2 regions of the Sporosarcina thermotolerans genome follow, and region 2 is predicted to be linked to the other one. Evidence: a T-box and tRNA genes for the amino acid it is inferred to sense, from the RefSeq annotation. Region 2 holds a T-box; the other holds one or more tRNA genes.

Region 1 (16,441 bases), on a different contig from region 2:
GGCCTTTGCTGAACTCAACGAAGGCTTCCTCATTGACCTTCACATTATTCAAAACCAAGTCATGGCTTTCAGTGCCACGCATGCCGAGCATATTCCAAGTCTCTTTTATGGATAACCCTTCACTGTCTCTTTTGATGAGGAAAAAGCCGATGCCTTCGCGTTCCTCTACCCAAGCTGAGACAAGGAAGTGAGTGAGTACAGGTGACATCGAAGTGAAGTTTTTCTGACCGGTAATGACCCAATGTCCATCCTTTTTGACCGCCGTTGTTCGTGGGCGACCACCTCGAGTTGGACTGCCAGTTTGGGCTTCACTTGCCGCACGGTTCACTAATGCACCATTCAAGACATCTTTTGCGAAATGATCTAACCGGCTCGTTTCCCATAGTTCGTTTTCATAAAGATCACCAACCGCGCCCTGATGCCAACCGATGGATAACGCGGTGGCGCCATCGAAGGATGCAATCGTTTCTTGTAATAAAACCATGTCTTTCACCGTAATTCCACCACCTCCATATTTTTTTGGAAGTGTGAGTGTTGTATAGCCAAGCTCTACGAGGGATTGAATATTTTCTTTTGGAAAGACGGCAAGTTTGTCTGTCTTTTCGGCAGAGCCTCGAATTTGTGATTCCAGGCCCATTATTTTAGCCATCCATTCTTTTTGTAGATCTGTTGTGATGAAAAGTTCTTTTGACATTTGACCACCCTTTCTGCAATTATCAACGTCTGTATATTTTTCTATTATACTAAACTAATGTATGTTCGAGGTGTAAAAGACGAGTGTGCTAATTTTACTGGACAATGATAGTCGTATAAATTATCGTTAGAGAAAACATGGTGAGGGGGATAAGTGATGCAGATTAAAAGATTATGCGCGCAAGATGCAGGAGATTACTATGCTATTCGGTTAGAGGCGTTAAATATGAACCCAGAAGCATTTGCTGTTAGTTACTTGGAGGAGAAGGGGCAATTAGCCGAGAAGTATCTAAAGAGATTTAGAAACGATGATTCATTTACATTTGGAGCTTTTGATGATGATGGATTAATTGGCACCGTTACGTTAATTCCAGAAAAATTGGTGAAACTTAACCATCGTGCATCGATTGTCGCCATGTACGTTAAACCCGAAAAACGCGGAAATGGCGTAGCGAAACAACTTATCAAAGAAGCGATAACAACTGCAAGGACAATAAAAGGCATTGAACAAATTCATTTGGCAGTGGTCAGTTCCAATAAGGCTGCAAATAGCCTTTATGCTTCATTTGGATTTGAAACGTACGGGATTGAGAAAAATGCATTGAAAATTGATGGGACATATTTTGATGAGGAATTAATGGTTTTATTTTTGAAATAGAAGGGAAGGAATGGATCAATTACATCCGAACTTGTGATTGATCCTAATTGATTTCATCGGTCGGATTCCCGATAGTCTATTCCTTTTAGTTCACCCGTTTTGGTTGTATATGTGATCCTCACAAAAACACCGAATTCACGGTTTCCCTCTTTAAGCCATAGTTTAAACTTTTCAATTGTTGAGTCCCCAACAGATTCGGTTCCTTCGTGCAAGTAGTCGATAATTTCTGCATTAGGGTACTTTGCTTTAACTTCTTTCATAGCAAGCTGTCCCCATTTTGCGTAAGCAGGTTCAACAGGCTCGTTAACGACCACCGGATGATGAGTCAGTGTAGAATGAGTAGTTATTATTAGCCCAAGAGCAATCAGCATATTTCGCATTTCAAATTCAGCTCCTTTTCTATAGGATGCCGAATTTGATTATAATCATTCAAAAAAGCACCACCCTATAAGATAAGGGAGGTGCTAAATAATTTTATGTAAGTAAAGCCGCCTTTGCCGTATTTATCATAGAAAGTTTTAAACCACCACTCCTCAAAGTGGGTGTTCGCAAAAACATTCCTGTCTGTCCCTATCAGTAAAGGATAGGGCTTGCCATTCCTGTTCTTATATAAAACTCCCTTTTACAGCATAAAGGTTAAAACTTAATGTTATACGTACAATGCAGCTTATGTTTATATAATACATGTGTTTTACTGGATTATCAATGGAAATATTTGCTTTTTACTTATTGTTTTACGGAATAATAAAATAATGATCATTTCAATTTGAATAAGGTATAATAAGAAAAATTCAGTGGGGACACATTATACGAAGTGAGTGATTTTGGTGAAACAACGAGAGCAATGGACATCTAAGATTGGATTTGTTTTAGCGGCCGCAGGTAGCGCTATAGGACTTGGGGCGATATGGAAGTTTCCTTATATGGCAGGAACAAATGGCGGAAGTGTCTTTGTTTTGCTATTTATTATTTGTACGTTGGCAATTGGTCTGCCCATACTTTTAGCAGAATTCGTTGTTGGAAGAAGGGGACAGCATGATGCGGTTACATCCCTAAAACGTCTTGCACCGAAAAGCAGCTGGTATTTGATCGGTTGGCTTGGGTTAGGTTCTTCATTTATTTTATTATCATTTTATAGCGTAGTTGGAGGATGGATTTTATCCTATCTCGCAAGGGCAATTGTTTCACGTCTTGATACCACGGATTATAGCGGACTATTTAATTCGATTATTGCAGATCCGATGGAGGTGTTGCTTGCTCAAGCTGTCTTTATGCTTATGACAATCTGGATTGTTCAAAGCGGTATTAAAGGCGGAATTGAGCGCGCGAGTCGATGGATGATGCCTTTATTATTCATTTTCTTCATTGTGCTTGCAATACGGTCGGTTACACTTGACGGGGCTATGGAAGGAATCCGGTTTCTTTTCGTTCCGAATTGGTCTTATTTAACCGCGAAAACGTTCTTACTTGCACTTGGACAAGCCTTTTTCTCGTTAAGTGTCGGGGTGACGGCGATGCTGACATATGCGTCCTATTTGTCGAAAGAAGAAAAGCTCGGTCAATCGGCGTTTAATGTCTCCATATTGAATATTTTCATCTCTCTACTGGCTGGCATCGTCATTTTTCCAGCTGTATTCGCGCTTGGACAATCACCTGCTGAAGGTCCGGGACTTATATTTGTTATCTTACCAGCTATCTTCAATGAAATTCCTTTGGGTGGATTTTTCATAGTGCTGTTTTTCATTTTATTATTATTTGCTACGCTAACTTCTTCGATTGCAATGTTGGAAATTGTCGTGTCTACAGGAATTGGGAAAAAACATGAGTGGAGAAGGAAAGCTTCCTGGTTGTTTGGTTTGCTTATTTTCATCGTCGGGATCCCAAGTGCTTTATCATTTGGATTGTTACAGAATCTGAAATTGCCCGGAGGCACGTTTTTCGACTTCGCAGATATTCTGACAAGCCGATTCGGATTACCGATTGGAGCACTTCTTATCTCGATTTTTGCCGGCTATGTACTAACGACTGCTGATACCGATGATGAGTTAAAAATGCATCCGTTTTTGAATCGTTCATGGAAGTTTATCGTACGTTTTGTTGCACCTCTTGCCATCATCGTTATTTTCATAGCATCATTTTTATCCTGAAGAAAAAACCGCTTACGATGTAGGCGGTTTTTGTATTAATAAATAGTTAACATTTTTTTTCGTAAACGGATGTCTGATTTCCGAATAAGTCATAGCACTCTGTTAGTCTTGACCATCCATATTTTTCATAATATCCAATATGATCGGTCGTCAAATACAGCTTGTCGTATCCTTTCTTGTTGGCCTCAGCAATAGCATGATCCATTAACTTCGAGCCCATCGCTTGTCCTCGGTAAGCTGGGTCCACATACAGACAGGCAAGCCACGGAGAGAGATCTTGTCGACTAACCAAATCATTCCGCAAAATCGCATATGTTCCGATGATTGAATCACCATCCACTGCAATGTAAAATGATGGGACGCTTTCAGTTGTCGAATGAATCATGCAATCCTTGTAAAACTTATAATTCGATTCGTTTCCCCATTGCTCCCAAAATGCTTTTGCCGCCTTTTCGAAAAGATCTTGTCTTTCAGTTACTGCAATAATTTCCATTTAAATTCCCCCTTATATTTTTACTATACTCGAAAGGAATTCAAAAACAAATGGCGAATTTAGTAGGAAATACAGTTGTGGGGGAGATAACAATGGAAGTGAAAACAATTGCCAGTTTTGAATGTGGAATTATCGAAAAGGAGTACCAGTTGGTAGGGCAGAGCATAACCGCAAACTTTCCTAAAGGATTCCCGGATGCTGCCATAAAGGTTCAAATGGATTTCGAAAGAAGAATGGATGAGATAGCGAATAGCAAAAGTAAACAGGTATTATTTAGTCCATACATGTCCAATGGTATCTTCGCCACTTATTTTGCTAGTTTAGAGGTTGATGAGTTAAATGAAATACCTGATGGCATGATGGGACTCGAATTACCATTAATGAAATACGCAAAAATCTGCTGCTCAAATAGAACAATTGACCAAGGGTATAGTAAATTGTTTGCTTGGATGGGGGAGAACGGATATAAACAAAACCAGTTTAACGACTCTTGTCCAATCGAAATTTTCTACCTTGAGAATGGCGCAAAGGAAGAAGTTGTTGAAATCCTAATACCGATTCATTGATTCTCATAAATGAAAAAAGAAAGTCATGAAATTGTCTCATGGCTTTCTTTACTATTTTTGAAGATGCTTGATAAATTCTTTCAATATATTGAGTTGTTCCTCTTGTTTCTCTTGTGTTTTAATCATCTGCTGCTGTAATAGTTGAATTTGTTGTTGCATTTGTTGCTCGGTTTGCTGTTGTTGTTGCTGTTGTTTCAGCTGTTCGATTTGTTGTTGTAAATCCTGAAGTTGCTTATTTACCTGCTGCTGTTGTTGATCCTGTTGAATTTGTTGTTGTTGATCTTCCGTGATGGATACCGCTGTCCCGAATGCTTGGAGTGCGTCACCGATGGTAGAGGTGATTCCTCCTATTAATCCCAATAAGGCCCCTTTACTTACACTCGTCTGTTGTGCGCCATTTCCATTAGGATAATTAATCAAATCATTTCTTTTTTGATCACCTATGAACACGTTATTCACCCAGTCTCTGAATTGATCATACTATTATTTTATTCGAACAGGATGTTAAAGTGTCCTAGTAATCGCTATTTTCCTGTACATTGCATTAATCTTAGGATTCTCTCTTTCCCAAGACACATTTCTCGGGAAGGGGATATTGAATTGTTTTTCCATCTCATTCATTAAACCGGCAAGTAGTATATCCTTTTTTGGTTGATCTGCAAAGATAATTATCTCATATTCCCTCTGATAATCCGCCAATGATTTCCTATCTGCCATCTTAAATCGTCCTCTCTATTAGACAATCCGAGACTATAAGATTTTAGTCTCGGATTGTAAATGAATGCTTATATTAGTTGTTCATTCGATACTTAACGGTATGACTATCTAAAGGCTTATCCATTTTATCCTGCATGAACATCGCTGCCGAAAGAAGTTTTTCAGCATTTATATTTGTTTGAATGCCCATATTTGAAAGCATATAGTGAAGATCATCTGTTGCCAAATTACCCGATGCGCCCGGTGCATATGGACAACCTCCAAGACCGCCAAGGGAACTGTCGAACTTAGTGATCCCCATCTCTAAAGAGGCAAGCACATTTGCCATAGCTGTACCACGGGTATTATGGAAATGCATCGCTATTTTTTCTTGTGGATACCGCTTTAAAAGCTCTTCCAAAAGTATTCTTACTTGCAACGGATTAGCGACGCCAATAGTATCCCCTAATGATAATTCTTCTATGCCCATTTCAAAAAGAGAATCCGTCAATCGAAGTACTTCATTTATCTCGACGTTACCTTCAAAAGGACAGCCAAACACAGTTGAGATATAACCCCTTACCGACTTATTGTTTGTAATTGATTCTCGTACAACTTCAGCAAGAACAGTTTCTGTTTCTCTAATTGTCTTATTGATATTTTTCTTGTTGTGAGTCTCACTAGCCGAGATGAAAACTGAAACTTCGTCTATTTGACTCTCCAAAGCGCGGTTTAGTCCTCGCATATTTGGTACAAGAGCTGCATATGTCACTCCGGGAGCTTTTGTAATCTGTTTGACAACGGAATCCGCATCAGATAATGCAGGAATCCATGTAGGATTAACGAAAGAAGTGACCTCTATATAGCTCAAACCAGTTGAAGAAAGCTGGTTTATCCATTCGATCTTGTCCTCTGTATTGATAAATTTGCTTTCATTCTGTAAGCCGTCTCTTGGACCGACTTCTCTTATAAATACCTGTTCCGGGAATTGTTTAAATGTCATTTATACAAACCCCTTTCAATTAAAATCCAAATAGGGTAGCCATAATCCAAGCTGAAGCATAGAACACCATAAACTGTACACCTGCTCCAATACCGAGGATACGATTCAATAGCCCACCAACAGCTGCTACCGTAAAGGTAAGCGCGATACCGACAAATTGTGCCTCATGAAAAGCAAGTAGACATGCTAATCCAATGAACATTGCAACGATTGCTTCCTGACTGACGAATTTCATAACGATAACGGAAGCTTTTCTTGCATAGTTCATTGAAAACGGATATGCGATGAGTGCAGCCACAGCGAGACCTATAAATCCATAAATGAAGAAATCCCATGACGTCATGTACGTATGCAAATTATTGACAGGGTCAACAGTAAAAACAGGTGGTGCATTGAATAAAGGAGAAGCTGGCCCTAATGCAACAGGACTCAAAGGAATCCCGAACGCAATAAGTGGAATGATTGCTTCTGCAATATATGTAGACTCAGTAACACCATTCATAACTGTTAAACTTGTTGTCGATTTTTTATAAGCCCCTTTCGTACGGGACCCAACGATTTCACCCATTAATGAGGTCATACCGACTGGACTGAAAACAAACGTTAATGAAGAAATAAATGTCGTAATCGCTGTGAAAAACTTTTGCCTGCCTGTGAGTATTTTTAATGGGTTTGGAAAGTATCCTTTCCATGCTTTCGTCTCAGGAGCCAAGTGATACTCTTTAGGCTTGCTTCTTTCAATTGAACGTTTTGCACTTGCAGAAGTGGCAAATAAAATATCAGAAAACATAGGGCCGACAGCAATTCCTAAGAAGAAGCTGATTGATAAATGTTTGTCCAATAGTGTAAAACTCATTAAATCTAAACTTTTTATAAAGAATGCAAAAGGGATGATCATTAAAACACTTACCCATCTACCTTTTGAGAAGTAGGCAATTAATATTGCTGCAAGTGTGAAAATGATTCCAGCCGATGATTTAAAGAAATCAGCAAACTGACCTAAAAATTGTCCTAACAGAACCGCTGTAGGTAGGGCGATGAACGCTCCAATAATACCTCCAGAGATCATCTTTCTCAGAGCGACATGGGGCATTCCCATTCTTCTTAGTGTATTGGCATGGTCGATTAAAGGGACCGCCGTAGTATCACCAGGAATCCCCATTAACGCTGTAGGTACAGCATGCGTGAGGTGCTTTGCCAAAACAGCAGCCATGAAGAATGAAAAGACGGCTACTGGGGGAGCGCCCAAAAGAATGACTAACAGAGTAAGGGGTACCATGATCGCTGTTTCATCCGTACCGGATATCAATCCGATTAAAGAAAACACAATTGCACCAATAAATGCAAATATAATTGCCGTTAGTAATAAACTCATTTCTTTTTGTCACCCCCGAGAGCTCTAAACTGCTCAAGAACACCAAGTTCTTCTAATTCTTTTTTGGTAATTGGGTCGTTCTCTATTAGTGCAAGCTCTTCATCTGCATCTAATTGTAAATCCTCAAAAACTTCTCTCATACTGTTAGTTGAAGTCTCTTCTTCGATCAATATTCGTTTTGGTTTAAAGACAAAAGAACATAATACTAATGAAAGGACGGTTCCTGTAATACCAAGAAGTAGGGAATAGGAAGCGACCATATTTTCACTCGCAATAGATGGGAAAAACCAGAGACCAAGATTATAACCACCTAAACTTACTGCGACACTTATTACAATTGAGAAGAGCAACTGATTAGGTACAATTGTATCTCCAAGTATTTCTAAGTATTTATTTTTTGAAGAAGTATCGGTCGAATTGACATGTTTATCGTTCAAATTATTCACCTCTTTGAATTGCTTTAGTGATCTCCAAAATTCGATCGTATCTTAAATCTTTTTCTGCTACTGCTTGAGCAACAATTCGATCAATATCCGACTTAGCTGCGCCAGCCATAACCGCTAAATTTCTTGCGTGTAGCGACATATGACCTCTCTGGATGCCTTCTGATGCAAGTGCACGAAGACCAGCAGCGTTTTGGGCAAGTCCTGTCGCTGCAATGCAACCTGCGAGTTCTTCCGCAGAGCTTATCCCCATAATTTTTAACGAAGCCTTTGCAACTGGATGCGTTTTTGTTGCTCCGCCAACAATTCCAACCGCCATAGGAAGCTCGATTGAACCTGATAAATCACCATCCGCATTTATTTCAAACTTCGTCAAGGATTTATAATGTCCGGAGATGGAAGCGTAAGCATGGGCACCCGCTTCTACAGCACGAGTATCATTACCAGTCGCTAAAACAACCGCTGAAATACCATTCATAATTCCTTTATTATGTGTAGCTGCACGATAAGGATCAAACTCTGCAAATTCATAAGCACTTACAATATCTTTCACAACCTCTTTGCCACCAAGGGCTTCGGCTGAAAATACTGCGCGTGCACGAACTAGTCTACGATCTGCCAAATTTGAAATGATTCTTAGAAGCACTCTACCACCTGTTATTGTTTCAATCATAGGCGCAACGGATTCAGCCATCGTATTTACAGCATTTGCACCCATTGCATCTCGCGTGTCAACGATGAGATGAATAACAAGCATAGTATGATTTGTCGTTGGAATAATATGCACTTCGAGGTCTTTTACTCCGCCGCCTAAAGAAACTAATGTTGGGTCTTTCTCATTACAAAGATTCATAATCTCTTCTTTATGTTCGAAGATTTTAGCTTTTGCTGCATAAGGATCAGCAACATTAAGAACTTGAATCTGTCCTCGCATAATTGTTCCACTCATAGATGTGAAGAATCCGCCATGTTCATATGTAGCTTTTGCTGCATTACTTGCTGCTGCTACAACTGATGGTTCTTCAGTAGCCATTGGAATGAACGTATCTTTTCCGTTTATTTTAAAGTTAGTTGCAATTCCAACCGGGATACTGATTTGGCCAACAACATTTTCAATCATGGAATCTGCGAGGTCCATAGGTAGCGTTTGATTGGCAGATAGATATGATAATTCATCCTCTGTTAAGCCGCGTCCCTTCGTAACAATATCTAATCTTTCCTGAGTTGATAAACGATAAAATCCTGGAATTCTAGTAGTTGTCATTAATATACACTCCTTGTTGTGTAATTACATTCAACTGAGTTGAATGCGGTTACACAAAATAGTACATGAAAACGAAAATAATGTAAACACTTACATTCAAAACAAAATTATTTTTCAGACTACAGGCTATCTACCTGAATGAACATCGTTAAGACCTTTGCTTCTATTTTTCCAGTTGAAAGAAATATATGGGGAATCGTTCCTTCGAAATAAGCACTATCGCCTTGTTCCAATAAATGTAATTCACCATCATAATAAAGATTAATGGAGCCGGAAAGGACGAATATAAATTCATCCTCCGCATGTGTAAAAGGTTCTACTAATTCCGCTTCCGGCAAGACTGTCACGATTACTGGTTCAATTTTGCTGAAATGAGGACGCTTCGCCAAAGCTTCATATGTATAACCAATTTCTTCATTTCCAACTTTTAATGTTCTTTCAGTATTTCTAACGATTGCCATCTTGCTTTGATTATTTGATTCCAAAAAATAGGACAAGGGTGCATTTAATTCTTTTGCTATTTTCGATAACGTTGCTAAGGCGGGGGAAGCTTGTCCATTCTCGATTTTGGATATATGACTCTTTGTTAACGAGCATTTATCTGCTAATTCCTGTTGAGTAAAGGACTTGTTTAATCTCGCTTCTTTTACCTTCCTACCGATTTCCTCTGGGTAGATTGTACTCTCCTCCTTTATTAAAAAGATAACAACTTCAGTCAAATTATACTCTATTCCTTCCAATTAATTTCAATATATATTGTAACAGATTTAGACGTCCATAAAGGGTGGAGGTTAACTTAAAATTTTATACTGTAGGGGTAATATTAGGCAATGTTGATTTCCGCTCCGAACGGACGCTTTTCGCGGGCAAGGCTTCAGCCAATGGAACCACGAAGAGTTCGATTTGCCGTATTTCTGCGCATTTTGCAGAAATAAAGGCAGCTTTGCATCCGTGCTCGCAACGCTACGCTTTTGCTCGCAAAAGCCGTTCTACGTTACGGCTTTCGCTCAGTCCAGGGTCTTCAGCTCGCGCTGTTCCCGTTGGAGTCGCCGTTCTCCGCTTCAATCAACTATATCCTATATACCTGCGATCCAATGCCGAAACATCAATGAACTTGAACTTATATAGAAAAAAACTCTTCAATCCTCGCCTTTTTGTACAAATATATAGTTGTGATAATGTCATGTTGCATTAGTAAATATTGTAAGATAAAGGGAAGAAGGATTTATCGGAACAATTTGAATTACTGATTAGCTCATGGGGAGGAAAATTAAATGAATGAAACAAAAAGAAACTATGAAATTGTAAAGATAAATACTTTGAATCGATAAGTAAATCAACCGCATCATATTCCACTATATTTGATATGAATTTAAATGAAATCAGCGAGATTATGAAATGTATTTACTGAACAACATAATATTTTCTATATTATAAGAGGTTTGTGAAAAAATGCGCTTGGTTACTAGTAGAATAAAAATAAAACCTTAAGGGAGGAATAAATGATGATCGTTAAACTGCCAAAAGAAAATTATTACAAAATTAATAAATTGTTGGTTAGTCCGCAAGAAAAAAATGAAAATGTATTAAATGCAGTTCTTAGCGGAATGAATCAAGGCGTAGTATATGTTGATCAGATAGAGGAGCCCCGTACTGCAATTGTATACGCGGTGGGCTTGGGGTACTATCTGCTCGGTGATCCAGAGAATGAGTTGTTTAACAGCCACCTGGGTAATTTAATTTCCACACAATTAAAGCAAGAAAGTCTGGATTTATGTGGAGGAACCTGGTTTATCGCCAATATCTTTAACGAAACTTGGAAAGAGGCTCTGAAAAAAATGGTTGATGGGCGTAAATATTATGTGGGATATAACGTCTATTACGAATTGGATACGGTTCGTTTCAATAAAGGTTTGGAGCAACTATGTCATGTGCTTGATGAAGGTATTACCATGGTAAAGATCACTAAGGAATTGATTAACGCTGACGAGAATCTAAGGGAAGAGTTAACAGAATACTGGTCTTCAGCGGAATCTTTTACTCAATATGGGGAAGGATATGCTGTTTTAAAAAATGGTAAAGTAATAAGTACATGTTACACATGTTGTGTGAACGGAGACCGCCATGAAATTTATATAGCAACATTTGATCAAAATGTCCGAAATCGCGGTTTGGCAACGATACTAGGACAACAATACATAAAGGAATGCTTGAAAAGAGGGATTGGTGTGTTTTGGACTACTGATGAATCGAATGAGCCGTCCAAAAGAGTAGCTGGAAAATTGGGTTTCGAATATTCGCATCGATTGATGTCGTTTGAATTTGAGTTCTGATCCAAACGGGTGTTTTTTAATAGATCATTGAACTGCTTGGAGGATCATTTCTTAATTGAACTAAAGGGGCAGGTAATTGAAGAAGGAAAAAATGATTGAGTATAGAATTTATCTATAGTAACATTCTTACATTTCTGAGATTAGTAAAGGGGATGCACTTAATGACGGAGGGTTTTTTCAAAGTTCAAGACATACTTGAAAATTACAAAACAGCAGTTTACGAAAAAGATGTTGAAAAATTCTTATCCATGTATGATCGCGAAATGCATATTTATGATTGCTGGGGGAACTGGGAAAGCAAGGGTATTTCTTCGTGGAAGCAAAATGTAACAGAGTGGTTTAATGGATTGAGTGAGGATGGCGTTTTACTTAAAGTTGATTTTAATGACATAGTAGTTGAAGAAGATTCATATATAGCATTTGTTCATTGTGCAATAACATATGCTGCTCACCAAGAAGAATCTGGTGAGAAACTTCGTCAAATGACCAATCGGTTCACATTTGGTTTAAAGAAAGTGAATGAATCTTGGGTCATAGCTCATGAACATTCATCATTGCCAATAAATATGGAAACTGGTAAGGGGATTTTTAACTTGAAGTAAAAAATATACTATTTTGATTGGAGATAAAGATTGGGGGCGAAAGAATGAAAAGGACAGTAATTGGTGGTTTTATAATGATAGGGGGATTATTTACTACACTAACTATAATTTTGGTAGCAATGACGTATATTCCAAGCATGACTAGTTGGTCTGGTTCAAAGTTGTGGTATGCGATTTTTGGAGGAAAGCAATATGGGATTGAAACTGTTCAAAGTTTATTCTTAGGATTCCCATTTGTTGTAGGATTGTTGTTTACGATTTTGGGGCTAGCAATACTAATAAAGGAGTATTTTGACAGGTCCTTTTTAAAGTGAGTTTTTACTAACGGGTAGCTTTACTTCAAGAAGGAGTAAAGCCTTTTTTATTGAAGTGGCATACCGGATGCTATGGAGGAAGAAAAAACAAGAAAAGCAACTGCGGACAAATTGCGGACATTAGGTAAAAAAACCATAAAAAAACAGCCCCTAGGCATCCGGCCTAATAGGACTGTTTCGGAGAAGTATCGTTGTTCCGACAATACTTCCAAGGGTTTGGCACCCAATGATTCCGACTGGGCTCGAACCAGCGACCTCTACCCTGTCAAGGTAGCGCTCTCCCAGCTGAGCTACGGAATCGGGAGAAGTTGTACTTGCTTACTGCACATTTATTATTATAGCGGGTTTGTCCAAGAAGTCAACATCATTTCTAAAAGTTTTTTCTTTCGATGATATAAAGGTAGAATGGAAAGAAAAGGGGGGTGGCTGGAAATGCAAATTTCCTTACCATTCAATTATGATTTTGAACGAGCACTCGAACGGTTGGCGGGGGATCCTGTAAATGCAGTCGATTTACAAAAACGGGAAGTGAAGATTCCGATGGAAGAGGGGAATGTCATCACTCTACGCGGTTTAGGCACCACGGATTCACCTTCGTTTTTGCTGGAGAACGCAATAGATGAATCGCAAGTTGATAAAGTGAAATCCTTTTTTCATTTTGATCGGCGTTTAGATACGGTTTCTGATCATTTCCGGGATACCAACCTTGAGAAGCTTTTCGTCGAACATGCTGGTACACCGCTTATCAAAGAGTTCTCGCTTTACGGTACACTAATGAAAAGTATCATTCACCAACAGCTAAATCTTGCATTTTCGCATGTTTTAACGATGCGATTTGTTGAGAACTCTGGCGAAAATCAAGATGGGGTATGGCGATATCCAGAACCTGAAAAAATCGCCGCACTAAAAGTGGAGGATTTACGTCAGCTTCAATTTAGTGGGAGGAAAGCTGAATATGTAATCGGACTTTCACGTGCAATTGTCGATGGAAATCTAGACTTGAATAAGTTTGAAAAGATGGAAGATGAAGAGATAATTCATGAAATGGTTGCCCATCGTGGGATTGGGCCATGGACTGCACAAAACTTTCTCATGTTCGGTTTAGGGCGGCCGAATCTATTCCCTATAGCAGATATAGGGTTGCAAAACGCCCTGAAAAATATATGGGCAATGGACCGTAAACCGACAAAAGAAGAAATTATGGAACAAATTCCGATTTGGAAACCATACTTAAGCTACGCCGCATTGTATTTATGGAGAAGTATAGAGTGACACTTTGAGCATGAAAAAAGCTTCCCTATATAGGAAAGCCAGGTTATTTATTATGAATGTGTATGTTCGTTTTCTTGTTCAAAGCGGTCGTCAAAGAAGAGGAAATTTTCATCGTTCAGGTCCGAGATGCGTTCCTTGTTGAGACCTAATGAAAGATTTCCCTCAAAGATTGTTTCCCACCAAGTATCTGTTGTTGTCATGTTCATTTCCTCCATTTCAATTATATTCACTATTTGCGATTGTGTAATTCCTTACCCTGTACTGAAAGGAACTAAAACGTAAACCATTGAAAAAGAATCTTAAGGCCTATTGTTAGATGGAGTCCTTCAATCCATCTTTTGGTAGTGATTTCAATTGAAAATAACAGAAAAGCAGGAATGCCCCAACGATTTGTGTAACCATAGTATATGTTGACAAGCTTTTCGCCAAACTGCGTAATTGGTCGGAATTTGTCGTTTTAAATTCAGTCCTTTTGCTATATTGACAATTTGTTTTCGCTGAAGGAGGCGCCGAGATGTTGGATGTTCAAAATAATATTGATACAATAATCGAATTGCAGCAAAGCTTATACCTGACGGGCAAGACAAAAGACGCCGATTTTCGAATTGAAATGTTGATGCGCTTGAGAGATGCGATCAAATTGAATGAAGATAAAATTCATGAAGCCTTGAAGAAAGATTTAGGGAAGAGTCCTTTTGAAGCGTATGTAACTGAAGTAGGATTTGTTTTATCGAGTATTTCATTGATGATAAAAAACTTGAGAGAATGGATGAAGCCTGAGCAAGTGAAAACACCAGCCCATTTACAACCTGCAAAAAGTTTCATCGTACGCGAGCCATATGGTTCGGTATTAATCATCGGCCCTTTTAATTATCCTTTCCAATTAATAATGGATCCGTTAGTTGGAGCCATTGCAGCCGGTAATTGTGCAGTTGTTAAACCGTCAGAAGCTACTGTTCACACAACGACACTTATAAATGAACTATTAACGGAACTCTACCCATCCGATTTTATCCATGTCGTAAATGGCGGAATTGAGGAGACAAATGCTCTTATACACGCACCATTCGACTATATTTTTTTTACTGGAAGTGTAACGGTCGGAAAAATCGTCATGAAAGCTGCCGCTGAAAGACTTACTCCTTTAACGCTCGAGTTAGGTGGAAAAAGTCCTGTAATTGTTGATCAAACAGCGAATATAAAAATTGCAGCTGAGCGGATTGTTTGGGGGAAATTTCTTAATAATGGACAAACCTGTGTTGCGCCAGATTATATCCTTGTACATGAGACTGTGAAGGATAAGCTGATAAAGGAAATTGTCAATTGCATACGAGATTTTTACGGCGAAGAAGTTTCCGCAAGTGTGGATTACGGCAGGATTGTTAACTCCAAGCATTTTGATCGTTTGTCGGAGTTGATTCAAAAAGAGAAGAAGAATATTGTATTCGGCGGTAAAATGGATCGCGATGATTTATTCATCAGCCCGACGATTTTGGATAATGTCACTTGGTCGAATCCGTCCATGGAGGATGAGATTTTCGGACCTATCCTACCGATTCTAACTTATCAGAATTTAGGGGGAGTTATTCATAGAATTCAAAAATTACCGAAGCCGCTATCAGCTTACCTATTTAGTGAGAATACACAAGCACGGGAATACTTTTTGGGAAATCTCCCATTTGGTGGAGGTTGTATAAATGATACGATTTCCCATGTTGGTAACATTCATCTACCGTTTGGGGGAGTCGGCGCATCCGGTATGAACGCCTACCATGGCAAAGCAAGTTTTGATTTGTTCACCCATTCAAAATCAATTTTGAAGAAGAGTACGAAACTTTCTGTGCGTATGGGATTCCCGCCATATGGAAATAAACTTTCGCTTATCAAGCGAATCATTCGATAATTATACTGGGAAAAACCTGTTTTATTGTAGTAGTATAAGTATCATATAAAACGAAAAAGGGGATGTAGGGAATGTATCAATTTAATGAGGCAAGAACGACAGAGCTGTTAAAAAGATTAGTGGAAACACCAAGTCCTTCCGGTTTTACCGAAAAGGTGATGAAAGTAATCAGCGATGAATTTACGAATATTGGTGTCACTTACAAACGAACGAATAAAGGGGCAATTATCGCGACGGTTAAAGGGAAAGACGATTCCCGCCATCGATTATTGACGGCACATACTGATACACTCGGAGCAATGGTCAAAGAAATAAAGAGTAACGGAAGACTTAAGTTAGCGATGATTGGCGGATTTAATTGGAATGCTGTTGAAGGAGAGTATTGTCATATACATACAGCTTCCGGCAAGGAAGTTCGAGGGACAATCCTTATGCACCAAACTACAGTTCACGTATACCGCAACTCAGGTACTGCAGAAAGAAATGCAGACAATATTGAAGTTCGCATTGATGAAAAGGTGAAAAATGCAGCTGAAACGAAAGCGCTTGGCATTGAGGTGGGAGATTTCGTTTCATTTGACCCAAGATTTGAAGTGACTCCAAGCGGGTTTATCAAATCAAGACATCTTGATGATAAAGCGAGCACAGCGTTGTTGGTTGACCTCGTCCGTTCGGTAAC
Region 2 (16,441 bases):
TTTTATTATATAGACAACTTTCCATTAATTCCAAAGCAGTGGCAGCTTGTGGATGGTCGAAATCGACAAAGGTAAACGAGTGAGCAACAGGTATCAATTCATCCAATGTTCTACGAATGTCTTTTGTTTTCAACATACCGATTACAAAATCCACTTTTTCATTGGGAAATTCATTACGAATCGTTTCAGCTAACATCTTCGCAGCTGCGGGATTATGAGCACCATCCACAAAGACCCCTGGCGCAATCTCTTGAAACCGATAAAGTAACGAAGTGTTGGCAACTCCTTTTGCTACAACTTCTTCTTGTAAGTTTACACCCGCTTTCCATAACGCCTCAATAGCTATTGCTGCATTTATCGCCTGATGTGGGCCTTTCATCTTTCTTTTTGGAATAGAAACTTGAATCTTCCCTTCAAATACTTCGCCAGGCATCATTTTAAAATCTTTACCGTATATCATTAACTCGCTGTTCATTTCCAACGCCTTATTTCGAATAACATTGTTAGCAACTACCGGTAACAAGCCAATCACGACAGGTATATTCTCCTTAATAATCCCCGCCTTCTGTTCAGTTATTTCTTTTAGGGTAGCTCCAAGAAATCCGACATGGTCGTGCGCTATCGATGTGATAACTGAAACAAGTGGTGTCACGACGTTTGTACTATCTAATTTGCCCCCCATACCGCATTCTAAAAGTATGTAATCAGGCGCATTCCTTTTGAAGGTCAGGAAGGCGGCCACAGTAAGTAATTCAAAATCCGTCAGCATTCCGCTTAGTCCGGCTTCTTTCATCTGGATAAACGACTTGTCCATTTCTTCCTGATTGATCGGCAAGCCGTTAAGACGAATCTGATCATGAACATCGACCAATGCAGGAGATGAAAATACCCCAGTTGAATATCCATGTTCTTTCAAGATGGACTCCATAAATGCAATTGTTGAACCTTTCCCATTCGTCCCAGCCACATGAATGACATTCAACTGCTTTTCGGGATTCCCCACTTTCATCAGAGCTGCAATAACGCTATCTAACCCAGGCTTAATCGCATCATCGCTATATAGTTCAAATCGTTCTTTATACTCATTAAATTTCGGAATCAAAACACTCTCTCCTTATGATAGAATCAGCATAGGTAGAGTATATCACGGCCGGAGGGAACGATATGAAAAGTTGTTGGGTCATTTACAACGGAAGTTTAACGAGTGATAAATTCCGCGACCAAGCGGAGCTTTTGGCAGATGCTGCTGAGCGGGCTGGTGTTCGTGCGGAACTTAAAAGAAATTACGAAGTGATGATGAATTTGAATGAAAATCTTACAGAGCGTCCGGATTTCGTCGTTTTCCTGGACAAAGACATCTTGCTCGCAACGTATTTGAAAAATGCAGGAATCCCTGTTTTCAATGATCCGGAAGTGATTGAGACTTGCGATAATAAAGCGAAGCAATATATCCAGCTTGCGAAGAATGAAGTTGCAATGCCTTTAACAATTATTGCGCCGAAAGTCTATCCGAAATTTACAATTGAAGGATCCGGGTATTATGAGGGAGTTCATGAAAAGTTAGGCTTGCCTATGATCATTAAAGAAGGCCACGGGTCATTTGGCATGAAGGTGTATTTAATCGAAACTGAAGAGGCATTCTTTACGAAAGTTGATGAATTACGCGGAGTCGATTATGTATTTCAGGAATTTATCGAAACAAGCAGAGGACGGGATATCCGCGTGAATATCGTCGGTGGAGAAATTGTTGCCGCCATGCATCGTTCTTCTGAAACTGATTTCAGGGCGAACATTACGAATGGAGGGGTTGCAAGCATAATCGAGTTGACTGCTGAACAGAAAGAGCTTGCAATTCGTGCTGCAGAAGCAGTCGGGGCTGAATTTGCTGGAGTTGATTTATTATATGGTGATAATGAAAAACCACTTGTTTGTGAAGTGAACGCCGCTGCCCATATCCGCAACATTTATAACGTGACCGGCATTAATGTAGCCGACAAGATGATTGAATACATTTTAGGTAAGCTCTCATGAAAGGGCATGTTTATTATTCATCGAAGGAAGCAAAGCGCAATCACGGGTTTATCGATGATTTGATGGTGCATGCAGCACAGCTTGATCTAACAATGAATTTACTAGTCGACAATGAAGAACCTGACTCCGATGCGGATTTCATATTATTCCGTGATCGAAATTTTGATTTATCGGCTAAATGGGAATCAGCAGGACTTCATGTAATCAATCGTTCAGAAGTGAACCGGATTGCAAATAATAAATTGAAGACATTTGAATTCGCGACGCTATTAGGAATTCCGGCGGTACCTACGAAGCGATTGAAGTCAGTTGACGGTATTGCTGCCTACCCAGTCATTTTGAAAACAGTCGATGGCCATGGAGGAACTGAAGTATATCTATGTCATACGGTAAATGAGGCGGAGCAGTTTTTGAATCAATATCTTAGTCGTCAATTAATCGTCCAGCCTTACATTGAATCCAATGCAACCGACATTCGTGTTTTCATGCTTGGAGATGAAGTTTTAGGTGCTGTCAAGCGTATAGGTAACGACGGTTTCAAATCGAATTATACGCTTGGCGGATCCGTGGAGAAATACATACTTTCTTCCTCGCAGGAGAAAGAAGTACGAAAAATAGCACGCGCATTAAAAAGTGATTATATCGGAATCGATTTTCTTTTATTACCGGACGGCAGTTGGCTGTTAAATGAAATTGAAGATCCCGTCGGCGCCAGATCATTATATGCGACACATGATTTTTCAGTCGCTCAGAAGCTGATGGAAAGAATAAACGAGCGCAATGCTTAAATAAAAAGAGTTGGGACCCCTTTTCTCGGGCGTCCCAACTCTTTTCTATTCATTAAATCTCATTCAATTCTTCAATCCGGCGCTCAACTGCCGCCTTCTTCTCCAAATAATCCTTCTCTTTCGCACGTTCCTCTTCAACGACTGCCTCAGGAGCCTTCGAAACAAAACGCTCATTGGACAGCTTGCCTTGGACGCGTTTCACTTCGCCTTCCCATTTAGAAAGCTCCTTCTTCAAACGCTCAATTTCCTCATCGATATTCAACAAACCTTCAAGTGGCAAGAATAGTTCTGCGCCTGTAATAACAGCTGACATCGATTTGCCCGGTGCTGAAATACCAACTCCGATTTCAAGAGTTTCCGGGTTACAGAAGCGTTCAATGTAGTTGCGATTTGATTCCAATACTTGAACTGTAGCTTCATCTTTCGCAGCAATGTATAAAGGAACCTTTTTGCTCATTGGCGTGTTCACTTCAGCGCGGATGTTACGAACTGCATGAATGAGGTCAACCAATAGCTTCATATCAGATGCCTTTGCAGAATCGGTTAGTGTCGAATCTGCAACCGGCCATGCCGCCACTGTAATCGACTCTCCATCATGCGGAAGGTTCTGCCAAATTTCTTCTGTGATGAACGGCATTAATGGGTGCAGTAAACGCATTGTATTGTCGAGTACGTAAGCAAGAACCGAACGTGTCGTTTTCTTCGCTGCTTCGTCTTCTCCGTACAACGGCAATTTCGCCATCTCAATATACCAATCGCAGAAATCATCCCAGATGAAGTTGTATAATGCACGGCCGACTTCACCGAACTCATACTTATCAGAGAGCTTCGTTACTTGTTCAATCGTTTCATTCAAGCGAGTAAGTATCCATGCATCAGCTACAGATTTTTCACCTGTTAAATCGATTTCATCATACTTCATGCCATCCATATTCATTAAAGCGAAACGGGAAGCATTCCAGATTTTATTCGCGAAGTTCCAAACCGCTTCAACCTTTTCTGTCGAATAGCGAAGGTCCTGACCAGGTGAAGAACCAGTAGCTAAGAAGTAGCGCAATGCATCCGCACCGTATTTATCAATTACTTCCATAGGATCGATACCGTTGCCGAGCGACTTCGACATCTTGCGGCCGTCTTCAGCACGAACAAGACCATGGATTAATACGTCTTTGAACGGACGTTGATCCGTAAATTCAAGGGCTTGGAAAATCATCCGAGAAACCCAGAAGAAAATGATATCATATCCTGTAACAAGCGCATCTGTCGGATAATAACGTTTGAACTCCTCGTTATCAAGATCCGGCCAGCCCATTGTTGAAAATGGCCATAACGCAGATGAGAACCATGTATCAAGAACATCGTTATCCTGGTTCCAGTTTTCAATGTCCTCAGGCCCTTCATGTCCTACAAAGACTTCACCTGTCTCTTTATGATACCAAGCTGGAATCCGATGTCCCCACCATAGCTGACGGGAAATACACCAATCGTGGATATTTTCCATCCAGTTCAAATACGTCTTTTCAAAGCGTTCCGGAACGAAGTTGACCTTCCCTTCACTTTGTTGAAGTTTAATCGCTTCTTCCGCTAAAGGCGCCATTTTTACGAACCATTGTGTTGACAGATACGGTTCAACAACTGCTCCGCTACGTTCCGAGTGGCCAACCGAGTGCAAATGATCCTCGATTTTGAATAAAACGCCCATTTCCTGCAAATCTTTAACGATTGTCTTACGGCATTCAAACCGGTCCATTCCTTCATACTTGCCAGCAAGCTTATTCATGCTGCCATCTTCATTCATGACAAGAACACGAGGAAGATCATGACGGTTTCCGATTTCAAAATCGTTAGGGTCATGTGCAGGTGTAATCTTAACTGCACCGCTTCCGAATTCCATATCGACATAATCATCTGCAATTATCGGGATTTCACGGCCAGTAATTGGTAATTTAACTGTTTTTCCGATCAAATGCTTATACCGGTCGTCCTCCGGATGAACCGCTACCGCCGTATCCCCTAACATCGTTTCAGGGCGTGTTGTAGCAATTTCGATGCTGTCCGTTCCGTCTGCGAGTGGATAGCGCATATGATAGAATGCACCCTGAATATCTTTATGGATAACCTCAATATCCGATAATGCAGTTTTCGTCGCCGGATCCCAGTTAATAATATATTCGCCGCGGTAGATAAGCTCTTTTTCATACAGTTTTACAAATACCTCGCGGACCGCCTTGGATAATCCTTCATCCAATGTGAAGCGCTCTCTGGAATAATCAAGTGCCAGACCAAGCTTAGCCCATTGCGCACGGATATGGCCTGCATACTCATCTTTCCATTTCCATGTCTCTTCGACGAATTTTTCACGGCCCAGATCATATCGGGATTTTCCGTCAGCCCGAAGCTTTTCTTCAACCTTTGCCTGTGTCGCAATACCAGCATGGTCCATTCCTGGTAGCCATAGTGCATCGTAGCCCTGCATTCTTTTCATACGGATCAGGATATCCTGCAACGTCGTATCCCAAGCATGCCCTAAGTGAAGCTTACCTGTCACATTCGGCGGTGGAATGACAATTGTATACGGGTCTTTCCCGCTATCCGGTTGAGCTTCAAAATATTTGCCTTTCAGCCACCATTCATAACGACCCGCTTCAATCGATTGCGGTTCATATTTCGTTGGCATTGATAGGTTTTCTGTTGACATATGAACTCCTCCTCTGTACTTCCAATTTAAGATTTTGAATAAAAGCAGAAAACAAAAAAACTCCATTCGCCAAAAAGGACGAAGGAGTTATTCGTGGTACCACCTTTATTCGCATATACAGATTGCGTATATGCCTCATAACAAATAACGGTTTCAAACCGGCTTCCGCTACTCTAATTCACGGAAACTGCTCCCGGGTGACTTTCCGCAACTCATTTATAGGCCCTCCCACCAATGGCGCCCTCTCTTGAATAAATGATATCTGCGTACTCTCCCGTTCAATGCATCATTATATAGTTATGAGCATTGTATGCTACAGAAGGAGACTTTGTCAAGTACATTACGAAAGGAAGGTAGTATGAGAAAAGGATACAACCCCTATTTATTGCCGCCTTGGTTACGAAAATGCAGATTTTATTGTAAGGGCATCATCATACCGATCACTGTTTTTCAACTGATCAGACTTTTAATCGTCCCTACGACAGGCGATTTCCTCTTATTTTGCTTGCTTTGCGGAATCGCTTTCCTACTCTACAAAAACATCATTTGAACGGAAACTTGTCGTTGACCATCCATCCGGCAACTCTGCAATGTAGGACAGTATATCATCACCATTCGATGAGCTGCTGTCGTACGTTGCTGTTACTTCTGGTACAAGCTTCGCAGTGGCTTGTTGTTGCGAAGTTGTTTCTTGATGGGATTCGCTGACATGTGCAACCGCCAGTTTCTCCTCGGTTATTAGTACTTGTTGAGTTTCTTCAGCCTGTGCCGTTGCTTGTTGAGGTTCCAATTCGGCGACCGCCTGCTTGGCCTTGCTAATAGTTTCCTCAGGCACAGATTGGGCTGTAGCATTATCCTGTTTAACTTCCGCAACTACTTCGCTTGCCTGAACACTTGCGGTTTCTTCGGCTTTTGTATTTTCTACCGCAGCTTCATTATTCGAGGCACCATGAGCACAATTTACATTCCATGCGATGGTCAACGCACCTTGTCCGTCAAAGTGGGCATTAACATCTGACGCTTCTACACGCAATGGATGCTCAACTTCAGGAGGCAAATCGATATTCAGCGGGACTGCATATTCGAAATAACCTACTTGACCATCCATTTCTACATCATCTACATAAACCACTTCCTGAGGAATCATTTCAGCCCTCTGACCTTCCCCAAATTCGACTTTGGCAGCTATATGATAAATGCCTGAAAGTCGCACTGCATCTTCTGAACGTTTTTCTGTAAATCCTGCTTTTACTTTAACAACGCGTGCAGAACTTGGTACCCCAACATCCGTAGGGAAATAGAATACCTCTTTCATATCCCATTGTAATTTTGTCATACTTTTTCCCTCCCTCAATTCTCTTGGCATTATATGCAACAAGCCCGAAAGGTAGAAGAAAAAGGATTAATTCACAAAAAACCATCCATCGTCGGCTTAATGACAATGGATGGTTTGATAAATTTAGCGTGCGAGTTGAGAGAATACTTTATGGAATGCTTCTACAGTTCGAGCGATATGTTCTTCTGTGTGTGTTGCTGAAAGGAACATGCCCTCAAATTGGGAAGGTGGCAGGAAGATTCCCTCTTCCGCCATTAAACGGAAATATTCAGCAAACAATTGTAGGTCGGATGACTTTGCTTTATCATAATTGACCACTTTTTCATTCGTGAAGAAGAAGCCAATCATTGATCCAGCACGATTTACAGTATGTGGAATATTGTATTTCTCTGCTGCTTCGCGGAATCCAGCCTCTAATTGATCACCAAGTTTCTTGAAATGATCATATGAAGCAGGTGTCAATTTTTTCAACGTTGAGATACCCGCAGTCATTGCCAATGGGTTTCCGGATAGCGTACCTGCTTGATATACAGTCCCGGCAGGTGCAATATGCTGCATAATTTCACGTTTTCCGCCGTAGGCACCGACAGGAAGTCCTCCTCCGATAACCTTTCCAAGACAAGTCAAATCCGGTGTGATGCCGAAATAACCTTGGGCACAATTATAATCGACACGAAAACCAGTCATCACTTCGTCAAAGATCAGTAATGTGCCGTTTTTCTCGGTCAATTCACGCAATCCTTCGAGGAACTTAGGCTCCGGCGGAACAACACCCATATTGCCGGCAACAGGTTCAACGATTACACATGCAAGGTCATCTCCGAATTGTTCGAATGCGACCCGGACGCTTTCCAAATCATTATAAGGCACTGTAATCGTGTTCTTCGCAATACCTTCCGGAACACCAGGGCTGTCTGGCAAGCCAAGTGTAGCAACCCCAGAACCCGCTTTAATGAGCAATGAATCACCATGACCGTGGTAACATCCTTCGAACTTCAAAATCTTATTGCGCCCCGTATAGCCACGTGCCAAACGCAATGCGCTCATTGTCGCTTCGGTCCCTGAAGAAACCATCCGGATAACCTCGATAGACGGTACACGATCGATAACGATTTTCGCCAATTCATTTTCCAACAATGTCGGTGCCCCAAAGCTTGTTCCAGTTTCAGCTACATTTTTGATAGCCTCTACAACATCCGGGTCTGCATGTCCCAAAATTAGGGGTCCCCATGACAGAACGTAGTCAATATAATCATTACCATCGATATCAGTAATGATCGGGCCCTTCCCACTAGCCATGAAAATCGGATCCATATTAACCGATTTGAATGCACGGACGGGAGAGTTAACTCCTCCTGGCATTAAATTCACTGCTTCCGCAAACGCTTGCTTAGACTTTTCAAAATTTCTTCCCATTTATTTTCCCTCCAGCCAACGCGCAGCGTCTTTTGCATGGTATGTCATAATGAGGTCTGCACCCGCGCGTTTCATACTTGTCAAAGTTTCCAAAACGATTTCCTTTTCATTGATCCATCCATTTTGCGCGGCCGCCTTTACCATTGAATACTCTCCGCTAACGTTATAGGCAACAACAGGAAGCAGCACACTGTTTTTCACATCGCGCATAATGTCCAAATACGAAAGTGCAGGCTTAACGATAAGGAAGTCAGCCCCTTCCAAAACATCAGACTCTGCTTCACGAAGGGCTTCCATCCGGTTAGCCGGATCCATTTGGTACGTCTTTCTATCCCCAAATTGTGGGGCTGAATCAGCCGCATCACGGAATGGACCGTAGTAAGCAGAAGAATATTTCACCGAGTAAGACATGATTGGAATATCTTCGAAACCAGCTTCATCCAATGCTTGGCGAATCGCAATAACGAAACCGTCCATCATATTGGAAGGCGCAATGATATCGGCGCCTGCTTCAGCTTGGCTGACCGCAGTCTTCGCGAGTAGATCCAATGAAGGATCGTTCAATACTTTCTCTCCATGTACAACACCGCAATGGCCGTGATCCGTATATTCACATAGACAAGTGTCCGCCACAACAACAAGTTCAGGATGCTTTTCTTTTATCAATCTTGTCGCTTTCTGGACAATCCCTTGCTCATCATAAGCCCCTGTTCCGGTTGAATCTTTCGTTGCAGGAATTCCAAAAAGAATGACCGATGGGATTCCAAGAGAAACAACTTCATCCACCTCATCCATTAATCGATCAATTGATAATTGATATATGCCTGGCATCGAACTGATTTCATTTTTCACATTTTCCCCTTCAATTACGAAAATGGGATAAATGAAATCTTCTTTCGTCAAAATAGTTTCCCTCACCATCGAGCGTAACGTATTAGAAGTACGCAAACGGCGATTACGTCGGAAATGTAATTGGGTCATCGGAATTCATCCTTTCTTTTAGACAAAGATTTAACAAGTTCTTTAAGAGTATAAATTTCTGGCTTAACATCCACTGTCGCTCCAGCCTCAATCAGCGCCCTTTCGGTTATATGCCCTATCGCACCAATTGTATAGCCTTCCCAACCGATGATAGGTACAGCATCTTCCTTAAAAACTCGGACAGCAGATGGGCTTGCAAACAGAACACTACAATTTCTCTTGTTTTTCAATAAATCTACAAGAGAATCGATCGAATCACGTTTTGCTCCGGTTTCATAAACCGTCCATTCCTTGACTTCGAATGGCAATTCTTCGCGAATTATACTTCCTGCAAGAGTTCCTTTCAGGAAAAGTACATTCAATTCTCCATTAGTAGGCTTAAATTGCTTCACAAATACATCCGCACTAAATACAGATGGAATGAATTCAACGGAAAATCCGATTTTCTCTAGTGCTGCTGCAGTACGTGTGCCTACAGCCGCAATCTTCGAAGGAATTTCATTCACAGATATAGCAAAGCGTTCCATTTTGGATTGGAATGCCCTTACTGCATTTTGACTTGTGAAAATAAGCCAATCAAAGTTTGCACAGTTTTTCATCTTTGTTTCATCCGTCTGCTCTTCAACTTCATTCACTTGGATAAGAGGAATGGAAACAGGAACGCCCCCATAGTGCCGGACAAGGTCAAAAACCTCAAGCGTCTTGAGCGTCCCTGTGAAAATCACGGTTTCTCCAAGCAGTGACCCATGTTCAGGCATCCATTTCCGCCTTCACTTTCTCAATCACTTCAGAAGCTCCTTCTGCCTGCAATGCGGTCGCCACTTCTTTTCCGACTGCAATTGCATCTTTACCGCGTATCGTCTTTTTAAATACTTGCTTAGCATCAGGAGAAGCAATATATCCGGTCAATTCGACTTCATCTCCGACTGATTCTGCAAATCCGGCAATCGGAACTTGGCATGATCCATCCATTTCGGAAAGGAACGTCCGCTCCGCATCTACTTCTTTCCATGTCTTTGGATCAGAAACTTTTGCAAGCTCCGCCAATAATTCTTCATCTTCGCTTCTGCATTCAATAGAAAGTGCCCCTTGACCAACCGCGGGAATGCAGTCTTCGATGGACATATATTCAGTAACGACATCCTCGCTCCATCCCATTCGCTTCAATCCAGCAGCAGCAAGGAGAATCGCATCATATTCGCCATCTTGCATTTTTTTCAGTCTTGTGTCGATATTACCTCGGATCCATTTAATTTCAAGATCTGGACGTAATAGAAGTAGTTGAGAACTCCTACGTAAGCTTGACGTACCAACTACTGCGCCAACAGGCAAGTCCATGAATTTAATATGATCCTTGGATATAAAGGCATCGCGTGGATCTACACGTGGAGGAATACATCCAATCGTTAATCCTTCCGGAAGAACTGCTGGCATATCCTTCATACTATGAACAGCAAAGTCAATCTCCTTATCGAAAAGGGCTTGTTGAATCTCTTTAACAAATAAACCTTTGCCCCCTACCTTTGAAAGCATGACGTCGAGAATTTTATCCCCTTTCGTCACAATTTCTTTCACTTCAAATTCAAATGGTGCTCCAGCTGCTTTCAGTTGGTCAATAAACCAGTTAGTTTGTGTCAGTGCAAGTTTACTCCGTCGTGAACCAACTATGATTTTCCTCAATACAATCTTCCTTCCGCTGTTAAATATTCTTCAGGTTCAAATCCAAAAATGGAATTGTGATAATCTGCTTCCAAGAAAAAAGTTAATGATGACAAAAAGAAAAGCGAAGACGTTCGCCCAAGCAAAATCGTTCGCTGTCAGTTTTCCTCTTCTTTGTAAAAACAATACTAAACTATAAAGAATAATTATAAGAAACGACCCGATGATTTTCATATCGGTTAACAACCAATCATCTAACGCGACAAACGCCCACTGTATCCCTAAAATAAGGCTTACTAACAAAACAGGTATTCCTGTATAGATTGATACTTTCATACCTGTCAATGTTTGATGAAGCGAAGGTAATCGACCAAACTGTTTTGTCCATTTCTTTTCCTTCAGCAATTTATATACAAGTAGATAAAGTATGGCAGATACAAGGGACATTGCGAATGCTGCATAAGAAAGAATAGCGAACGTTATATGGATAAATAGCAACTCCGAGAGTAAAGACTCACCAATCGGTGATTGTTCAATTTGCATTGGTGCAAATGCGTATATAGACATGAAAATAAAGCCGATTACGTTTAAAAAGAATACGGCAAACCCGACTTTTGAGAATACCTGTAAAACCATTGATAACGAGATGAGTAGCCACGCATAGAAATAAATCCCTTCGTATAGTGAAAGGATCGGAAATTGTTTCTTTTCTAATACGGTAGCGATAAGGAAGCCTGTTTGCATGATATAGACAAGTGATAAAATCCAAAATGCGCTGCGGTGTGCGAATTTATTCGTATTCAAATAGTCGATGAAGTAAAATACAAGACTTACCGCGTACAGGATTATTATTATTTCATGGAATCTTGCCATAGTCATTTCAGCCATATTTTAAAATGATAAATCAGGCTGGGCAATCTTTTTTGCAATGTTAACAGGCTTCTTTTGCTGATTAGTTGCTTGTGATTCAATTTGCTCTGCCTCGTCTTCATTTGCAAGCCCAAAGATTTGTTTGAACAAGGCTAATTTTTCTGCTGCGTTGTCGTCCATGGCCAATTCCTTTGCCTGAAGGATTGGTTCTTTTAATAATTGATTGATGATTGACTTTGTATGTTTGTTCAATACTTTCTTTTCGCGTTCTGTTAGGCTTGGCAATTTGTTTTCAATGCTGGCCATTGTCTCAGATTGGATGTGATGTGCCTTTTCACGTAATTGCGCTATAAGTGGAACTACGCCAAGGGTTGCAATCCATTCTTTAAAGGTGACGATTTCCTCTTCAATCATCAAACCGATCTCTTCAGCTGCACGTTTACGTTCTGCCAAATTTGCTTCAACGATACCTTGTAAATCATCGATATCGTAGAGGAAGACGTTAGGCAAATCACCGATTCTTGGATCCAAGTCACGTGGAACGGCAATGTCCACCATGAAAATCGGCTTTCCTTTACGAAGTTTCTCAACAAATTGCATCAATTCAAAATCGATGACAAAATCTGTTGCTCCTGTAGAACTAATTAAAATATCAGCTTCCAACAAGGTGCATTGCAATTCCTGCATTGATTTGGCATTTCCGCCGAATTGGCGCGCCATTTCTTCTGCCTTCGACAAAGTTCGATTTATTACAGTGACCTTTCCTGCGCCGCTACCATGAAGATTCTTAATCGCCAATTCACCCATCTTACCTGCTCCAAGGATTGCGATATGTTTATCTTTCAATGAACCGAAGATCTTCTTTCCAAGCTCTACTGCAGCGTAGGATACAGAGACTGCATTATCAGCAATCGCCGTTTCAGAATGAGCCCGCTTCGCAAGCGTTACCGCCTGTTTAAACAATTCATTAAAGACTGTACCTGTCGTACCGATTTCCTGAGCCTTTAAGAAACTGTCCCTAACTTGTCCTAAAATCTGTGTTTCGCCAAGGACCATAGAATCGATTCCGGCAGTTACTCTCATTAAATGTTCAATCGCTGCATCATTTTCGTATATAAGTAAATGAGGAGATAATTCCTCTATATCCATATTGAACCAATCGGCTAAAAACCGTTTAACATAATAGCGTCCAGTGTGAATTTGGTCGGCAACTGCATAAATTTCAGTCCGATTGCACGTTGAAATGATTGTGTTCTCCAATATGCTTTTTTCCTTTTGCAGTGCTTGCATAGCTTTCGGCAATTCTGCCTCCACAAAAGATAATTTTTCCCTTAATTCAACTGGAGCTGTTCGGTAGTTAACACCGACCACGATTGTATTCATAAGGTGCCCACACCTCTCCCGTTCATTTTTACATATCCGATTATAACATATTCCATTATTTTAATCGGTTTATAATGTGACTAAACATTGAAGAATCTACGGTTTAGGAAGGACTCTATAGGTAAAAAATCCGGATGATACGTCATCCGGATTTTCATTACATTCTTTTTTCGATTTCACGCCATGCCTCGTCCATTCCAATCCCTTTTTCAGATGAAAAAACAATTATCGGATCACCAGCTCGCAAATACAATTCATCTCGGATGATTTTCTTATGCTTCTCCCATTTACCTTTAGGTATTTTATCCGCTTTCGTCGCGATGATAATTGTTGGGATATTATAATGACCAAGGAAATCATACATAATGCAATCGTCTTTACTTGGCGGATGACGCAAATCCACGATTTGCACAACGGCACGCAACTGTTCCCTGCCTGTCAAATATCGATCAATCATACCACCCCATGCTTCACGTTCAGATTTCGCGACCTTCGCATACCCATAACCGGGTACGTCCACAAAGAATAACTTTTCCTCGATTTTATAAAAATTCAAGGTCTGAGTCTTACCTGGTTTGGAGGAAGTCCTCGCTAAACTTTTTCGGCCGATCATTTTATTGATAAATGACGACTTTCCTACATTCGAACGTCCCGCTAAAGCAAACTCCGGGAATCCATCATCTGGATATTGTTCTGGTTTTACTGCACTCATTATCATCTCAACTTGGTTGACCTTCATTCGGATGCCTCCTCTAATGCAATTGCTAATACTTCTTCAGCATCCGAAACAAGCTTGAATGTCAGCTCACTACGTACACTTTCAGGTATATCTTCAATATCACGTTCATTCGCTTCTGGCAAAATAATCGTTGTCAATCCCGCCCGATGAGCGCTCAACGATTTCTCTTTCACTCCGCCAATCGGCAACACTCTGCCCCGAAGTGTGATTTCACCAGTCATTCCAACTTCCCGACGGATTGGCCGCTTTGTCAATGACGAAACTAAAGCAGTTGCAATCGTTACACCCGCAGAAGGGCCATCTTTAGGGACTGCGCCTTCCGGTACGTGGATGTGAATGTCGCTTTTTTCATGGAATTCGGGGTCAATCTTGAACTCCTCCGCCTTGGATCTAACGTAGGAAAGTGCTGTTTGGGCGGATTCTTTCATGACATCCCCTAATTTTCCAGTCAGTATCAATTTCCCTTTGCCTGGTGACAGTGAAACCTCTATTTGTAAAGTATCCCCACCAACCGTCGTATAGGCAAGACCTGTCGCTACACCAATCTGGTTTTTCTTTTCAGCCTGACCATAGCTATGCTTTTTCTTGCCTAAAAGTGTTTCGAGGGTCTTTGCACTGACGGTAACACTTTTCTTTTCCCCAGTAACAATTTGTTTTGCGGCTCTTCTGCAAATCCTCGCAATTTCACGTTCCAAACCGCGGACGCCTGCTTCCCTTGTGTAATAACGAACAATATTTTTGATTGCTTCATCATTTATACGCACTTGGGACTTTGTAAGGCCATGTTCTTTTAACTGTTTTGGAATCAGATGATTTTTAGCAATTGCCTGTTTCTCTATTTCTGTATAGCCTGGAATTGAAATAACTTCCATTCGATCCCTTAATGGACCTGGTATCGAGCCTAAATCATTCGAAGTGGCGATGAACAGGACATTTGATAGATCATACGGCTCCTCAATGTAATGGTCGCTGAAGGTGGAGTTTTGCTCTGGATCCAAAACCTCAAGCATTGCAGCAGAAGGGTCTCCCCTAAAGTCGTTAGACATTTTATCAATCTCATCAAGCAGAAATACCGGATTTACCTTACCTGCTTTTTTCATACCTTGTATGATCCGTCCTGGCATTGCACCGACATAAGTGCGACGATGCCCTCTTATTTCGGATTCATCCCTTACACCACCGAGTGAAATTCTGACAAAAGTCCGTCCTAACGATTCCGCAATCGAACGGGCAAGAGATGTCTTCCCTACACCCGGAGGACCGTCAAGACAAAGAATTGGACCACGCAATGAATTGGTCATTTGACGGACGGCTAAATATTCCAAAATTCGTTCCTTAACAGATTCCAACCCTTCATGGTCGCGATTTAAGATTGTTTCCGAACGTTTAATGTCCAACTGATCATCCGATGCATCTGACCAAGGTAAAGCAATCAACCAATCGATGTAATTCCGGATAACCCCGCTTTCAGCTGATGCTGAATGGATTTTTTCATAACGATCAAGTTCTCTGAATGCAGCTTCTTTAACATGATCGGGCATTCCTGCATTTTCGATTTTCTCAGTTAACTCGACAACCTCGATGCTTTTTCCATCTTTGTCCCCAAGTTCTTTTTGAATAGCCTTCATCTGTTCGCGCAGATAAAATTCTTTTTGTGTCCGTTCCATTGCTTCTTTTACACGGTTGTTGATCTTCCGTTCCAATTCAAGAATTTCCTGTTCATTATGTAGCTTATTAATAAGGAATTCTAGACGCTCTTTCACATCGATGATTTCAAGAATCTCCTGTTTTGCGGAAACCTTCAATGGTAAATGTGAAGCAATCATATCCGCAAGCCTTCCGGGTTCTTCGATGGTAGCGATTGAATCGAACGTCTCTTGTGACACCTTCGCCGAATAAGTGGCGAAGTTCTTGAAATACGGAAGCAATGTACGCATAAGCGCAATGCTTTCTGGGCCAGCTTCTGTATCTTCTGGAATCCTTTCTATATCAACAACTGGATATAAATCGGCTTCCTCATAATTCGTCCATTTTGCACGTTCAATGCCTTCGATATATAACCGGTATGTTCCATTATTCAGTTCAGTCAATGATTTGACGTGAGCTAATAGACCAATTTTATATAGGTCATCCGCGTCGGGGCTTTCAACGCTTGTATCTTTTTGTGAAGCAAGCATGATTAGATTACCATTTGCAATTGCATGCTCCACCGCAAATACGGAGCGCTCTCTCCCGACGTCAATATGTAAAACCATCGTCGGGTAAACCAACATCCCGCGCAAAGGCAACAAAGGCACTTGTAGCTTTTTTTTCTTTGGCATGCGGAAGTCACCTCCATAAGATATGTATATCCAATTTGGCCAGTCATATAAGGTGGAAAAAGCCGACAACCGAAGAGCGAAAAGATCGCATCGCCGGAGTCAGCTTGATTCCTCCAAATATCATGCCGTATTTTTCTCTTGATCGAGATCGAATATTGTACCATCTTCTCGATAAAGAATCGGGCTTGATTTCTTTAGGACGGATTCTTTCGTAATGAT

Evidence for each region. The T-box of region 2 lies ahead of ACFPZG_RS11705 (valine--tRNA ligase). A T-box ahead of a tRNA ligase gene usually reads a tRNA of that ligase, here a tRNA-Val.
Region 1: it has a tRNA-Val gene. The T-box ahead of ACFPZG_RS11705 (valine--tRNA ligase) is inferred to sense a tRNA for this amino acid. The anticodon was not compared.

The regions. Positions count from the first base shown of each region.
Region 1 covers NZ_JBHSRM010000013.1:576,822-593,262, reverse strand. Annotated here, with positions in the region: gene ACFPZG_RS10815 (acyl-CoA dehydrogenase family protein) at 1-694, opposite strand, end outside; gene ACFPZG_RS10810 (GNAT family N-acetyltransferase) at 851-1,351, shown strand; gene ACFPZG_RS10805 (DUF3889 domain-containing protein) at 1,405-1,731, opposite strand; RNA gene ssrS (6S RNA) at 1,833-2,023, opposite strand; gene ACFPZG_RS10795 (sodium-dependent transporter) at 2,179-3,498, shown strand; gene ACFPZG_RS10790 (GNAT family N-acetyltransferase) at 3,545-3,991, opposite strand; gene ACFPZG_RS10785 (GyrI-like domain-containing protein) at 4,084-4,557, shown strand; gene ACFPZG_RS10780 (hypothetical protein) at 4,609-5,007, opposite strand; gene ACFPZG_RS10775 (hypothetical protein) at 5,062-5,274, opposite strand; gene ACFPZG_RS10770 (hydroxymethylglutaryl-CoA lyase) at 5,348-6,256, opposite strand; gene ACFPZG_RS10765 (tripartite tricarboxylate transporter permease) at 6,276-7,631, opposite strand; gene ACFPZG_RS10760 (hypothetical protein) at 7,628-8,068, opposite strand; gene ACFPZG_RS10755 (hydroxymethylglutaryl-CoA reductase, degradative) at 8,070-9,338, opposite strand; gene ACFPZG_RS10750 (helix-turn-helix domain-containing protein) at 9,458-10,078, opposite strand; gene ACFPZG_RS10745 (GNAT family N-acetyltransferase) at 10,844-11,671, shown strand; gene ACFPZG_RS10740 (YybH family protein) at 11,833-12,273, shown strand; gene ACFPZG_RS10735 (hypothetical protein) at 12,318-12,587, shown strand; tRNA gene ACFPZG_RS10730 (tRNA-Val) at 12,815-12,887, opposite strand; gene ACFPZG_RS10725 (DNA-3-methyladenine glycosylase family protein) at 13,020-13,859, shown strand; gene ACFPZG_RS10720 (hypothetical protein) at 13,910-14,059, opposite strand; gene ACFPZG_RS10715 (aldehyde dehydrogenase) at 14,374-15,762, shown strand; gene ACFPZG_RS10710 (M42 family metallopeptidase) at 15,834-16,441, shown strand, end outside.
Region 2 covers NZ_JBHSRM010000014.1:30,034-46,474, reverse strand. Annotated here, with positions in the region: gene ACFPZG_RS11720 (bifunctional folylpolyglutamate synthase/dihydrofolate synthase) at 1-1,102, opposite strand, end outside; gene ACFPZG_RS11715 (ATP-grasp domain-containing protein) at 1,165-2,031, shown strand; gene ACFPZG_RS11710 (ATP-grasp domain-containing protein) at 2,028-2,819, shown strand; gene ACFPZG_RS11705 (valine--tRNA ligase) at 2,872-5,517, opposite strand; T-box leader at 5,589-5,808, opposite strand; gene ACFPZG_RS11700 (hypothetical protein) at 6,044-6,853, opposite strand; gene hemL (glutamate-1-semialdehyde 2,1-aminomutase) at 6,977-8,269, opposite strand; gene hemB (porphobilinogen synthase) at 8,270-9,250, opposite strand; gene ACFPZG_RS11685 (uroporphyrinogen-III synthase) at 9,247-10,008, opposite strand; gene hemC (hydroxymethylbilane synthase) at 10,001-10,930, opposite strand; gene ccsA (cytochrome c biogenesis protein CcsA) at 10,967-11,797, opposite strand; gene hemA (glutamyl-tRNA reductase) at 11,801-13,162, opposite strand; gene yihA (ribosome biogenesis GTP-binding protein YihA/YsxC) at 13,320-13,901, opposite strand; gene lon (endopeptidase La) at 13,898-16,222, opposite strand; gene clpX (ATP-dependent protease ATP-binding subunit ClpX) at 16,343-16,441, opposite strand, start outside.